Regions from separate parts of the Nonomuraea sp. NPDC050022 genome, predicted to be linked through region 2. Evidence: riboswitches for the same ligand, from Rfam matches in the RefSeq annotation. Region 2 holds a riboswitch; the other holds the start of a gene.
What was found. A riboswitch is a leader RNA that binds a small molecule or an ion and turns the genes downstream of it on or off. The one in region 2 is predicted to bind S-adenosylmethionine.
Positions count from the first base shown of each region.

Region 1: it holds a riboswitch for S-adenosylmethionine, as region 2 does, so the genes downstream of both, ACIBO2_RS17370 (aminotransferase class V-fold PLP-dependent enzyme) here and thrC (threonine synthase) in region 2, are expected to answer to the same signal.

Region 1 covers NZ_JBITKE010000004.1:177,175-184,273, reverse strand. Annotated here, with positions in the region: gene ACIBO2_RS17375 (DoxX family protein) at 1-376, shown strand, start outside; gene ACIBO2_RS17370 (aminotransferase class V-fold PLP-dependent enzyme) at 465-1,751, opposite strand; SAM riboswitch class IV at 1,794-1,909, opposite strand; gene ACIBO2_RS17365 (TerC family protein) at 2,012-2,737, shown strand; gene ACIBO2_RS17360 (cytochrome P450) at 2,747-3,937, shown strand; gene ACIBO2_RS17355 (SAM-dependent methyltransferase) at 4,162-5,130, opposite strand; gene ACIBO2_RS17350 (Rossmann-like and DUF2520 domain-containing protein) at 5,378-6,268, shown strand; gene panC (pantoate--beta-alanine ligase) at 6,259-7,099, shown strand, end outside.
Region 2 covers NZ_JBITKE010000027.1:31,789-38,887, reverse strand. Annotated here, with positions in the region: gene ACIBO2_RS58290 (MoaD/ThiS family protein) at 1-39, opposite strand, end outside; gene thrC (threonine synthase) at 63-1,295, opposite strand; SAM riboswitch class I at 1,309-1,449, opposite strand; gene ACIBO2_RS58280 (RNA polymerase sigma factor) at 1,529-2,083, opposite strand; gene ACIBO2_RS58275 (trehalose-6-phosphate synthase) at 2,115-3,539, shown strand; gene ACIBO2_RS58270 (MFS transporter) at 3,541-4,704, shown strand; gene ACIBO2_RS58265 (hypothetical protein) at 4,747-5,328, opposite strand; gene otsB (trehalose-phosphatase) at 5,392-6,204, opposite strand; gene ACIBO2_RS58255 (DUF3263 domain-containing protein) at 6,235-6,537, opposite strand; gene ACIBO2_RS58250 (S-adenosyl-l-methionine hydroxide adenosyltransferase family protein) at 6,655-7,099, shown strand, end outside.

The DNA of each region.
Region 1 (7,099 bases), on a different contig from region 2:
GCTGGTCCGGCTGGCGGCCCTCGGGCTGGTGGTCGACATGCTGGGCGCGATCATCTTCGTCCACGGCGCCCACGGCGTACTGGTGCAGAACGGCGGCTGGGAGCTCGCCGGCGCGCTGGCCGTGGCCTGCCTGCTGCTCGTGGCGGTGGGCGGTGGCCGGCTCGGCATCGACGGCATCCTGCACAACAGCTACCGGCGGCGCGCCGAGCGCCGCGCGGCCGAGCAGGATCTCGCCGGCCACGCGCCGGCCACCTCCATCAGGCCGGAGGCCCCATCGGAGGCGGGCACCGCCCCCATGCCGGTGCAACCGGCCGCCCGGGACGATGACATGAGGAACATCGACGAGCCGTCGCGCGGACGTTCGCCGAGCGCCTGACCTCAGCGGGCCGCGAGAAGGCCATCGTGCGACCTCAGCGGGCGGCGACGCGGCGACTGTCGTGCCGCCTCGTGCCGCCTCCGTGACCTCAGCGGGCGGCGAGGTCGCGGAGGGCGTCTACGAGGCGGTCCACGTGCTCCTCCGTGGTGCCGATGCCGATCGAGGCGCGGACCGCGGACGCCGTGTCGTCCTCACAGCCGCCGTCCGCGGTGCCGAGCAGGTGCCGGACGAACGGGTGCGCGCAGAACTTGCCGTCACGTACGCCGATCCCGTACTCGCCCGACAGCACCTCGGCCACCTCGCGCGCCGAGTGCCCGTCGACGACGAACGAGACGATGCCCACGCGCGGCTGGTCCGGCCCCCAAAGCGACAGCTCGCGCACGCCCTCGATCGCGGCCAGTCCGGACCGGAGCCGGGCGATGAGCCGCTCCTCCTCGCGTACCAGAGCGGTCCAGCCGGTCGCGCTGAGCGCGTCGCAGGCGGCGGCCACGGCGATGGCGCCCAGGACGTTCGGGGTGCCCGCCTCGTGACGAGGCTCGGCGTCCTCGTGCCACTCGATGTCCTCGTCGACGGAGCGTACGGCGCCGCCGCCCTTGAGGTACGGCTCGCCCGAGGAGAGCCAGTCGCGGCGGCCGACCAGCACCCCGGCCCCGAAGGGCGCGTAGAGCTTGTGCCCGGAGAAGGCGACGTAGTCGAGGTCGAGCGCGGTCAGGTTGAGCCGCCGGTGCGGCACCAGCTGGGCGGCGTCCACCAGGATGCGGGCTCCGTGGCGGTGCGCGATGTGCGCCAGGGCGGCGATGGGCCAGAGTTCGCCGGTGACGTTCGAGGCGGCGGTGACCACGAGCAGCTTGGGGCCGTCGATCCCGGCCAGCGCCTCGTCGGCGGCGCGGACGGCTTCGCCGGGGAAGGCGGGCGGCGCCAGGCGTACGGACCGCTTCCAGGGCAGCAGCGAGGCGTGGTGCTCGGTGTCGAAGACGACCGCGGTCGTGCCCTCGGGCAGGCAGCGGGCCAGCAGGTTGGTCGCGTCGGTGGTGTTGCGGGTGAAGATCACGGCGTCGTCGGGGCGGGCGCCGACGAAGGCCCTGACCGTGTGGCGGGCCTGCTCGTAGCGGGCGGTGGTGAGCTGGGAGGCGTAGCCCGCGCCGCGATGCACGCTGGAGTAGGCCGGGAGCGCGGCGGTGACGGCGGCACTGACCGGCTCCAGACAGGGGGCGCTCGCCGCGTAGTCGAGGTTGGCGTACGTCACCAGCCTGCCGCCCTTGACCGGCACTTCCAGATCGGCGCCCAGCACGGCGGGGATCGGATGGGCGCGCTCGGCAGCCGGCGCGTCGGTGGCCTGGGCGGGCAGGGAGCTGAAGATCGTCAACGTGGACACGGCGAACCTCCTGGGGCCATCGGACCCCCGGAACACCCAGCGAGCCCGCGCTTGCCCACCACACCTCGTGGCGGACCAGGTCTTCACCCGGGGCACCCCGCCGCGGACGCGAGGGTTGCCGGCCAGCAAGCCGGGGCTATGCGCTGGCACTCATGACCTACATCCGCACTATAACCGACACCCGGCCATGAATCGCAACCGCGAACTTATGCGGCCTCTGCCTCGTTGGTAACTGAAACCCCTGCTGTGAGGAGTACCTAATGCTGGACTGGGTGGCCGACCCTCAGATCTGGATCGGGTTTTTCACCCTGGTCGCACTAGAGATCGTCCTCGGTATCGACAACATCATCTTCATCTCCATCCTGGCCGGGAAGCTGCCGCCGGAGCAGCGCGACCGGGCCCGCGTCATGGGCCTGGGCGCGGCGCTGATCAGCCGGCTGCTCCTGCTGCTGGCACTGTCGTGGGTGGTCCGGCTGACCACGCCATTGTTCGAGGTCTTCGGGCACGGGATATCAGGGCGTGACCTGATCCTGCTGCTGGGCGGCCTGTTCCTGCTGGCCAAGAGCGTCACCGAGATCGGGCACAGCATGGAGCTGAAGGAGGAGGGCGGCAAGGGACGGGCCGTCACCTCGTTCGCGTCGGTGATCGTGCAGATCATGATCCTGGACGTGGTGTTCTCGCTCGACTCGGTGATCACCGCGGTGGGCATGGTGGACGAGCTCGGCGTGATGATCGCCGCGGTGATCGTGGCGGTGCTGGTGATGCTGTTCGCGTCCGGGCCGATCAGCAGGTTCGTGGACAAGCATCCGAGCATCAAGATGCTGGCTCTGGCGTTCCTGGTGCTGATCGGGGTGGTGCTTATCGCCGAGGGACTCGGCCAGCACATCGCCAAGGGTTACATCTACTTCGCGATGGCCTTCTCGGTGATCGTGGAGCTGCTCAACATCCGGATGCGGAGCAGGCACGCCAAGCAAGCCTCCTCATAAGATGAAAAAGTGCGATTCGATCCCTGGAATCCGGATTTTGTTGCCTATCCCTACGGCGCGTACGCGGAGCTGAGGCGTGAGGCCCCCGTCAGCTACTTCGAGCCGACGGGGCAGTGGCTCATCTCCCGGCACGCGGACGTGAACGCGCTGCTCAGAGACCGTCGCCTGGGCCGCTCCTACCTCCACGTGGCCACGCACGAGGAGTTCGGCAGGCCGGAGGAGCCGGCGTTCCAGGAGCCGTTCTGGCGGGTGACCAGGGCTGGCATGCTCGACGTCGAGCCACCGGTGCACACCAGGCTGCGCCGGCTGGTCTCCAAGGCGTTCACGCCGCGCATGGTCGAGTCGCTGCGCCCCCGGGTCAGGGCCATCGCCGAAGGGCTGGTCGAGGCGTTCGTCGAGAAGGGCGGCGGCGACCTGATCGCCGAGGTGGCCGAGCCGCTGCCGGTGACCGTCATCGCGGAGATGCTCGGCGTGCCCGAGGCGGACCGGCACCTGCTGCGCCCCTGGTCGGCCGACATCTGCCAGATGTACGAGCTGAACCCGAGCGTGGAGTCGCAGCACGTGGCCGCCAATGCGGCGGCGGAGTTCGCCGCCTACCTCGCGGACCTGGCCCGCGCGCGGGCCGTCCGGCCGGGCGACGACCTGATCAGCGCGCTCGCGGCGATCGAGGAGCTCACCGAGGACGAGCTGATCGGTACGTGCGTGCTGCTGCTCAACGCCGGTCACGAGGCGACCGTGAACGTGACGGGCAACGGCTGGTGGTCCCTGTTCAGGAACCCCGCCGAGCTGGTACGCCTGCGCGAGGACCGGAGTCTGCTGCCCACGGCCGTCGAGGAGCTGATGCGCTGGGACACGCCGCTACAGATGTTCGAGCGGTGGGTGCTGGAGGACATCGAGGTGCACGGGGTCGAGATCCCGCGCGGGGCCGAGGTCGCGCTGCTGTTCGGCTCGGCCAACCGCGACGAGACGGTGTTCGCCGACCCTGACCGGCTCGACGTGGGACGGCCGGACAACCCGCACATCTCCTTCGGGGCGGGGATCCACTTCTGCCTGGGCGCGCCGCTGGCCCGCATCGAGCTGATCGAGTCGTTCGGCGCCCTGCTGGAGCGGGCGCCGAAGCTGGAACTCGTCAGCGAGCCGGAATGGAAGCCGGGCTACGTCATCCGCGGCCTGAAGTCTCTCGACCTGACGACGGGTTAGCGCGGCCACGACGACCGTCCGCCCTCCGGGAGTGGGTTTCTTCCAACGGACCTCTGCCCTGACGGACGGTCCGCTTCCGATCCCCGGGAAGGCTGTCTCGGTCTCTGTGACGGTCCGTCGTGGCTGGCGTCCCTGGGCAGGAACCCCCTCCGGGGGAGCGGAAGTAGCCGGTGCGTCGTGGCTGGGGTCCCTGGGGAGGAAGTAGCCGGTCCTTCGCCGACGGGTCACCGGCGCTCCTGGACGAGCCAGCCGAAGCCGCCGAGACCCCTCGGGTCGATCAGTTCGCCCTCCTCCGAGGCGCGGGCCAGGGCCCGGAGATAAGCCGTCGGATCGGCGTGGGCGAGGTCGATGGGCGGACGCGTGCCGGTGACCCCCAAAGCCCTTAGCGCATCGCGCTGTGTGGACAAGCCTGTGGATATCGCACCGGCCCGCCGACCGGCCTCCGCGCACGCGTCGAGCGCCACGTGAGCGGTGATGTCGCAGGTGCCGTCGGGGATGGGCGCGACGACCGCACCATCTCGGTAGCCGGTGAGTGTGCCATGGCACGGACGGTTATCCACAGGGTGTGCATAATCGATGGCCACCGCGCGACCCCTCCTGAGCCGGTTCACCACGGCCGCCCACGCGGCGTCGCGTGGGCACCCGATCTCCCCGCGCGAGCCGATGCGGCCCAGCGACGGCCACCACCGGTCGAGCCAGGCGCGGTCGGAGTCGGGCACCGGGTCGCCCAGCCGTTCCTCGCCCGTCTCGGTGTCGACCAGAACCAGCCGCGGCCCGTCGGCCGTCTGCTCGGCCACGTCGAGCGGGACGTTGTCCAGCCACTCGTTGGCGATCGCCAGCCCGGTGATGACGGAGGGGATCCGGGGGCGCCAGTCGATGCTCTTGGGCAGGTCGTCGGGTCTGGGTGAGAGGTCGACGGCGGTGATGTTGAGCCTGGCGCGCAGTCCGGGCTCGGCGGCCTCGAGCACGCGGGCCACCAGGGCGCCCTCACCGGCGCCGATGTCGACCAGGTCGATGGTGTCAGGGGCGCCGAGGTCGGCGTCGACCTGGGTGAGCAGGGCCAGTACCGCGTCGGCGAAGGCGGCCGAGGCGCTGACCGACGTACGGAAGTGGCCTGAAGGGCGCTCGCGGAGGTAGAAACCGTCCTCGCCGTACAGCGCGTGCTGCATCGCGGCGCGCCAGGTGAGCCACATGCCCTGGACTATCTCACGAAGTAAGCCCCCCCCCGTAGATCAACGCGGGCGTCGGGTCGTCAACTCGGCGCCCGCCACCACGAGATGAACCCCTCTCTCATCTCTTCCGACAGGGGGTGCATGTTTTGTATGCCCTTGTCCCTTTTATGGGTAACTCAACATGCGGCAAAAGCCTGGTCACGTACGTAGTCGCGAACGGCCGTTACTCTGGGCGGCAGTGCCATCAGGGTCGACAGGGGTGGACGTCATGGACGCAGGGGATCGGCCGGCGCGGCTGGCCGTGGGCGTGCTGGGCGCGGGCAAGGTGGGTTCGGTGCTCGGTGCCGCACTGGCGCAGGCCGGACACCACGTGGTCGCCGCCAGCGGGGTCTCCGACGCCTCGCACCGGTGGGCGGCGGAGCGACTCGGCGTGCGGCCGACGCGGCCTGAGGAGGTCGTCAGGACGGCTGGGCTGATCCTGCTCACCGTGCCCGACGACGCGCTGCTCGATCTGGTCAACGGTCTGGCGTCGACCGGCGCGGACCTGCAGGGCAAGCTGCTCGTGCACACCAGCGGCGCGTACGGGCTGTCGGTGCTGGAGCCGGCCGCCAGGGCGGGCGCGCTGCCGCTCGCGCTCCATCCGGTGATGACGTTCACCGGGCGGGACGACGACCTCAACCGCATCACCGGCATCTCGTTCGGCGTGACGGCGCCCGACACGCTCAGGCCCATCGCCGAGGCGCTGGTGATCGAGATGGGCGGCGAGCCGGTCTGGATCGCCGACTCCGACCGTGCCCTCTACCACGCGGCCCTGGCCGGGGCCGCCAACCACATGGTCACGCTCATCGCCGAGTCGCAGGAGCTCCTGCGGGGCATCGGCGTGGAGCATCCGGGCATCATGCTCGGTCCGCTGCTCGGCGCGGCGCTCGACAACGTGCTGCGGCTCGGCATCGCCGGGCTGACCGGTCCCGTGGTGCGGGGCGACGCGGGCACCGTACGCAAGCATGTCGACGCCCTGATCCTGGCGGCACCCGAGGCGGCCGACGCCTACATCGCCCTCGCTAGGCTCACGGCGGACCGCGCGCTCGCCGCGGGGCTGCTGAAGCCCGAAGAGGCCGAGCGCCTGCTCGACGCGCTCGGAGGCAACATATGGACCTGATCGTCGCCAAGAACCGCACCGACCTGGTCAAAGCGCGCGGCGAGGGGAGCGTCGCGCTGGTGCCCACCATGGGTGCGCTGCACGAGGGTCACCGCTCCCTGATCCGCGAGGCCCGCGTACGCGCCGACCACGTCGTGGTCAGCATCTTCGTCAATCCTCTGCAATTTTCGCCAAACGAGGATTTTTCCCGCTATCCGCGGACATTCGACGCGGACCTGGAGGCGTGCCGGGCCGAAGGCGTGGACGTCGTCTTCGCCCCGTCGGCCGATGACATGTACCCCGCCGGCCGCCAGGTCAGCGTCCAGTCGGGCGAGATGGGCACGATCGTCGAGGGCGCCGTCCGGCCCGGCCACTTCGACGGTGTGCTCACGGTGGTGCTCAAGCTGTTCAACCTCGTCCAGCCCGACGTGGCGGTCTTCGGGCAGAAGGACGCCCAGCAGCTCGCCATGATCCGCAGGATGGTCGCCGACCTCGACCTGCCGATCGACATCGTCGGCGCGCCGACCGTCCGCGAGCCCGACGGCCTGGCGCTGTCGAGCCGCAACCGCTACCTGTCCGCCGACGAGCGGCAGGTCGCCCTGACGCTCTCCAGGGCCCTACAGGCGGGCGCGGCGCAGGCCGTGGCCCTTCCGGAGGGGGCGGCGGAGTCCGTCCCGGCCAGGATTCGCGCGGCGGCGCTGGCCGTGCTAGAGGGCGCGGCTCCCCGGCTCGCGCTCGACTACCTGGTGCTCGTCGATCCGGCCACGTTCGCCGAAGTGAGCGAGTCATACCGGGGCGAGGCGGTGCTGGCGGTGGCCGCCAAAGTCGGCACCACCCGGCTGATCGACAACG
Region 2 (7,099 bases):
GGTGCGCAGAATGGTGGGAATCCGCACAGAAACGCTCATGATTAACTTGCCTTTCCTGGTTGTCAGACAGCCGCGCGGAACGCGTCGAGCGAGGGCCGGATCACTGCCGTGGGCTGGGCGTCGTCGGCGACGGCGTCGAGCGTCTTGAGCCCGTCGCCGGTGTTGAGCACCACGGTCTCGGCCTCCGGGTCGAGCTGCCCGGTCTCGACGAGCTTCTTCAGCACTCCCACGGTGACGCCGCCGGCCGTCTCGGCGAAGATGCCCTCCGTAGAGGCCAGCAGCTTGATGGCGGCGACGATCTCGGGGTCCGTGACGTCCTCCACCGCCCCGCCGGTGCGGCGGGCGATGTCGAGCACGTACGGGCCGTCGGCGGGGTTGCCGATGGCCAGCGACTTGGCGATGGTGTCGGGCTTGACCGGCTGGACCACGTCGTGGCCGGCCTTGTAGGCGGTCGACACGGGAGAGCAACCCTTGGCCTGCGCGGCGAAGATCTTGTAGGGCCGGTCCTCGACCAGGCCGAGCGCGATCAGCTCCTTGAAACCCTTGTCGATCTTGGTGAGCTGGGAGCCGGAGGCCACCGGGATGATGATCTGCTCGGGCAGCCGCCAGCCGAGCTGCTCGGCGATCTCGTAGGCCAGCGTCTTGGAGCCCTCGGCGTAGTAGGGCCGCAGGTTGACGTTGACGAAGCCCCACTTGTCGCCCAGCGGGTCGCCGATGAGCTCGGAGCAGAACCGGTTGACCTCGTCGTAGGAGCCGTCGATCGCGACCAGCTTGCCGCCGAACACCCGGGCCATGGCGATCTTGGCCTGCTCCAGCCCGGCGGGGATGAACACGCAGGCGTCGAGCCCGGCCCTTGCGGCGGCGGCCGTGACCGCGCCCGCGAGGTTGCCGGTGGAGGAGCAGGAAAGGGTGTGGAACCCGAAGTTACGCGCCGCCTCGACGGCGATGGCCACCACCCGGTCCTTGAAGGAGTGGGTGGGGTTGCCCGAGTCGTCCTTGACGTACAGGGACTTGATGCCCAGCGCGCGGCCGAGGTTGCCGGCCTTGACGAGCTTGGTCCAGCCGGGGTTCATGTTCGGCTTGGTGGCGACGTCGACGGGAACGGGGAGAAGCGAGCGGTAGCGCCAGATGTTGGCGGGGCCGGACTCGATGTCCTTCCGGGTGACGTCACCGAAGGAGTAGGCCGCTTCGAGCGGCCCGAAACACTCCAGGCAGGCGAAGCTGGGGCCGAGTTCGTAACGGGTGCCGCACTCGCGGCAAGAAAGGGCTACAGCGGGTCCGAAGTCGTGCGACATGAAGCGAGGCCTTCCCTCATCTTCGCCTGCGGCCACCTTGACCGCAGACCGGAATTGGCACCTGTCCCGGTCGGCCTCGCCCTGTAGCGAGTCTGAATCCGGGAGGGTTGCCGGGGCTTCGCAGGGCCGGTCCCTCCACCCCTCTGGATGAGCAATATTCAGTTGTTTGGCCTGACTCTACCTGGCCAGGCGCGTCAAGCCACCAACCGTCTCACGAAGCGAGACGTACGGTCTCAGCGATAGTCCTCCCCCAGTACGCCCTGCACGTACTTGCGCGCCTGGTGGATGCGCGACTTCGCGGTGCCGAGCGGGATGCCGAGCTGCTCGGCGACCTCGTTGTAGTCGAGCTGCACGATGTCGCGCAGCACGAGGGCCTGGGCCAGGTCGGGCTTGCTGGCCTCCAGCGACTCCATCGCGTCGAGCAGGTCGAGCCGCGACCCGGCGATCACGCTGACCCGCCGCGCGTCGGGCTTCTGCATGGGGAGCTCGTCGGAGGTCTGCTCGGCCGAGCGGCGCTTCAGCGTGCGGTACGTCGTACGGGCGCAGTTGGCCGTCACGATGTGCAGCCAGGTGCTGAACCTGGCCCGCCCCTCGAAGCGCCCGATGTTGCGCGCCACGGCCAGCAGTGTGTCCTGGGAGGCCTCTTCCGCATCCTGGTGGTAGGGCAGGATTCGGGCGCAATGGCGCAGCACGTCGGGTTCGATCCGCCTCAGGAGCTCGCCGAGTGCGCGATGATCTCCGGCAGCGGCGGAGCGGGCGAGTTCCTCGGTTAGGTCATCAAGCGCCATAGCTGGGATCCTATGGTCGGAGGGAGCTTTAATGAACAGCGTCCTGGTCGCCTCTAACAGAGGACCCGTCTCGTTCACCGTCTCCGACGACGGTGTGCTGACGATGAAGCGTGGCGGTGGCGGCCTGGTGTCCGGGCTCTCCGGGGTCCTGAAGGACGACGGCGTGCTGTGGGTCTGCGCTGCTTTGTCCGACGGTGACCGTGGTGCCGTACGCCAGGCGCCCGGCGGTCGGCTCGACCAAGCCGGCTACGACACCGGCGCGCTGCGGATGCTCGACATCCCGCCGGCCACCTTCCACCGCGCCTACAACGCCGTGGCCAATTCCACGCTGTGGTTCGTCAACCACCTGCTCTACGACATTCCCAACGCGCCGCTGTTCGGCACCAGGTTCGAGCGCGAATGGGAGTCCTATCGCGACTACAACGGCGCGTTCGCGCTGGCGCTGGCCGAGGAGGCCGGGCACGAGGCCCGCGTGATGGTCCAGGACTACCACCTCACGTTGACCCCGGCGATGCTCCGCGCCGAACGGCCCGACCTGCGCATCGCGCACTTCAGCCACACGCCGTGGGCGCCGCCCGAATACTTCTCGCTGCTGCCCGACGATGTCGCGCGCGAGGTGCTCGAAGGCATCCTGGGCGCCGACCACGCCGGTTTCCTCACCGAACGCTGGGCGGGGGCGTTCATGGACTGCTGCCGCGCCCTGCTCGGCGCGGAGGTCGACCGGGCCGGCCGTACGGTCACCCATGAGGGCAGGACCACCCGCATCGGCGTGCACGGCCTCGGCGTCGACGGCGAGGCGCTGTGGGCACGGGCCCACGAACCCGACGTCGAGTCCAACATCGCCGCGATCAAGGAGCAGGTCGGCGACCGCCGGCTGATCGTCCGCATCGACCGCACCGAGCTGTCCAAGAACATCGTCCGCGGGCTGGTGGCCTACCGGGAGTTCCTGCTCGCCCACCCGGAATGGCACGGCCGGGTGGTGCATCTGGCGTTCGCCTATCCCAGCCGGCACGACCTGCCCGAATACCGCGAATACACCGCCTCGGTGCAGCGCTGCGCCCAGGAGATCGAGGACGAGTTCGGCACCGAGGACTGGGACCCGCTGATACTCAACGTCAACGACGACTACCCGCGCTCGCTGGCCGCCTACCGGCTGGCCGACGTGCTGCTGGTCAACCCGATCCGCGACGGCATGAACCTGGTGGCCAAGGAGGGCCCGATCCTGTCGCCGCGGGCCGCGCTGGTGCTCTCGCGCGAGGCGGGCGCGGCGGCCGAGCTGGGCCCGCACGCGCTCCTGGTCAACCCCTACGACGTGAGCGGCACGGCCGTCGCGCTGCACGACGCGCTGGTCATGCCCGAGGAGGAGCGCATGAACCGCCGCGACCGGCTGGAGGCGGCGGCCACCGCGCTCCCGCCGCAGAAGTGGTTCGCCGCCCAGCTGGACGCGCTGGCCTAGCATGTCGGCGATCTCAGAGAGCACCCGGCTGACCAGGGACCGGCCGACCTGGCTGATCTACCTGATCCTCGGTACGTTCGCCACCTTCGTCTACGGCCTGAGCGCGGCCCTGCCGCTCCTCCGCCTCCAGCAGCGCACCTCCGGCACGGTCGCCGGCCTGCACGGCACCGCGATGGCCGTGGGCACCATCCTGGCCGGCCTCTCCCTCCCGCTCCTCACCAGGCGCTACGGCAGGCGGACCACCACCTGGATCGGCCTGGCCGGGATGAACGCGGGCGTGCTCCTGATCGTGCTGTTCTCCGCGCTGCCCCTGACGCTGCTCGGCTATGGCGTGGCCGGCGGCTTCGGCTCGATCGCCCTCTACAGCGCCATGGCCGCACTCAGCGAGCACCACGGGCCGGCCGGGCCGGCCGCGCTGAGCGAGGCGAACGCCGTCGGCGTCGTGGCGGGCGTGGCCGCGACCTTCCTGCTCAGCGCGGTCGCGCAGACCACGCTCGGCTGGCGGGCCGCGCTACTCCTCACCCCCGCGCTCACCGCGCTGCTGGTCGTGACGATGGCGCGGGTCTGGCCTCCGGCCACGACCGTGGCGGTCTCGCCCACCGGCGAGCGACCGGCGCCGCCCGGGTGGCGCTTCTTGGTGGCGGGCGGCGTGCTGAGCTGCTGCGTGGCGCTGGAGTTCTCGTTCAACTTGTGGGCCGCCGAACTGTTCGCCGCGCGCACCGGCCTGAGCGCGGCCGCCGCCGCGACCGGGCTGACCGCGTTCCTGGCCGGGCTGGCGGCGGGCCGGTTCGCCGGCGCGTACCTGGCCTTACGCCTGCCACCCGCGCGGCTCTTCCTGGGCGCGCTGGCGGTCACCGCGGTGGGCTGGTTGCTCTTCTGGTTGAGCACCTGGCCCGTCCTGTCCTACGCGGGCCTCGCGCTCAGCGGGCTCGGCGCGTCCCTGCACTTCCCGCTCGCGCTGGCCGCGCTGATCACGCACGCGGGCGACCGGCCCGACCGGGCCGGCGCGGCCGCGCCGATCTGGGCCGGGTCCGCGATGGCCCTCGGCCCGCTCGCGCTCGGCGCGCTCGCCGACGGCTTCGGCACCTGGAACGCGTTCCTGCTGGTTCCCGTCCTCATCGGCCTGGCCGCCGGCGGTGTGCTCATCGCCAGGCCGCGCGCCTGAGCGCGTATCGCCAGGCCGCGTACGTGAGCAGGCCGGGGGCGCTTATCGCCAGGTCGCGTGCTTGAGTACGCCGGGCAGGCCGGGGGTGTTCCATGAGTCGACGACGAGGATGCCGCTCTTGGGCAGGTACCACTCCCGCTGGACGAAGGTGGCCCGCTTCTTGCCCGTCCCGGTGACGCAGGTGCCCTTCCACGCGCGGTAGTACGCCTTGTGACCGGGCCCGACCTGGCGCAGTCCCTTGGCCGCCGCGCCGTTGAACGTCTGGCCCCACTTGCGGTTGAGCGGGCAGGGCTCCACGTCGGTCGCCGAGTAGAAGGGCCGGTCGGGCGTGTACGGGTTGAGCTCGTGACCCACCTTGATGGCCGCGGGCCCGAGCACCCAGAAGCCGCGGCACTCCGGCGTGAAGTACGCCCCCTTGGGCTTGGCGCACTTGCCGGTGACGACATGGATCCAGTCGCCCTTGCCGTACACCTTCCATGAGCTCGGAAGGGACAGCGTCAGCCCTTGGCGCAGCTTGAGCGGATGGTTCGCGGTGCTCGCGGCGCTCGCGGAGGCGGGGACGGCCGGGACGAGGAGGGCGGCGGCCACGGACAGGCCCGCCACGGCGAGGTATCTCTTCGACATCCCGCGACCGTACTGGCGCGCGCTTGCACGCGGGTTGCGTACTTGTCGGCGAGTTAGCGCGAATCAGTGCCCCTTGAAAGCCGACGCGAGCTCCCGCAGCAGGGACACCACGCCGTCGGGGCCGTCCACCACGATGTCGGCCCGCTCGGCCAGCGCGGTCACCTCGGCGGAGCCGCTGCACACATTCACCCCCGGCAACCCTGAGTTCCTGACCGCGTCGAAGGCCGCCAGATCGCCCAGGTCGTCGCCGACGAACATGACCGACCTGGCCGCCCGCTCGGCCAGGAACAGGCCGAGCGCGTGCCCCTTGTCCATGCCCGGCGGGCGTAGTTCGAGCACCAGCCGGCCGGGCTCGACGACCAGCCCGTGCTTCTTCGCCAGCGCGGCCAGCGGCTCGCGCAGGGCCTGCAGCGTGCCCTCGGGGTCGGCGCTGCGCCGGGTGTGCACGGCGACCGCCCGGCCCTTGTCCTCGATCGCCACGCCTTTCACGCCGAGGGAGACGAGCAGCAGTTGCAGCTCGGCCTCGGCCTCGAGCACGCCGGGCGGGGGCGGCGGCGCCGAGACCCGGCCGTCCTCCCAGCGCTCGAACCCGTAATGTCCCAGCACCACCAGGCCGGGCACGTCGGCCAGGCTGGGCGCGTCGGCCAGGCCGGTCCCGAGTTCGAGAGCCGTGGCCACCGGCCGGCCGGTCACGATCGCCACCGCATTGACGTACCTGCCCAGCTCGGCGAGTACGGGCGGCGCTTCCGGATGGATCCTGGCGGAGGCGGGATCGGCCACGATCGGCGCGAGGGTGCCGTCGAAGTCGAGCCCGATCACGGCTCCCGCCGGATCCTTCAGGATCGCTTCCGTACCGGGTGATCCCGTTTGTCTGATGTTCTTCACGCGCCTGCCTTACCCAGCAGGTCAGGGACGCATGCCAAACCGTCTGGCGGCGCGCTCGCGCTGGCGCGTGGAACGCAGCCGGCGCAGCCGTTTGACCAGCATCGGATCCTGCTGGAGCGCCTCCGGCCGATCGATCAGCTCACCGAGAAGCTGGTAGTAGCGGGTGGCGGAGAACCCGAAGGTCTCCTTGATGGCCTGCTCCTTCGCACCCGCGTAACGCCGCCATTGGCGTTCGAAGGCGAGGAGTTCGAGATCGCGTTCGGAGAGGGGTCGTCTGGACGGTTCCTGGGCAGCACTGTCACCGCTGACCGGCGCAGTGTCCATGGTGTCCTCCTCGAAAGGGCGCGCGACGATCACATCGTGGGCACGCGGGCCCGTGCCAATCGTAATGTGCGGAGTGCGGGTGTTCACGGCGGATTGAGAGACGTACAGTCACCAAATGTGACCTCAGTCATCACACTTCTCACCGACTACGGACTCGAAGATGGCTATGTGGCCGCCTGTCATGGAGTGATAGCCGGGATCGCCCCCGAGGCCAGGGTGATCGACGTGTGCCACCTGATCCCATCGGGCGATGTACGGCGCGGCGCCGCCATCCTCTCCCAGACCATCCCCTATCTCCCGAAGGGCGTACACATCGGGGCGGTCGACCCCGGCGCGGGCGGAGCCAGGCGGGCGGTCGCCGTGGAGGCGGGCGGGCGGGTGTTCATCGGCCCCGACAACGGGCTCCTGTCGTGGGCCATGCACGCCAGCGGCGGCGCGGAGGCGGCCTACGAGATCAGCAACGCCGACTACTTCCTGCATCCGGTCTCGCCGACCTTCCACGGGCGGGACGTGTTCTCGCCGGTGGCCGGGCGGCTGTGCGGCGGACTCAAACCGGCCGAGC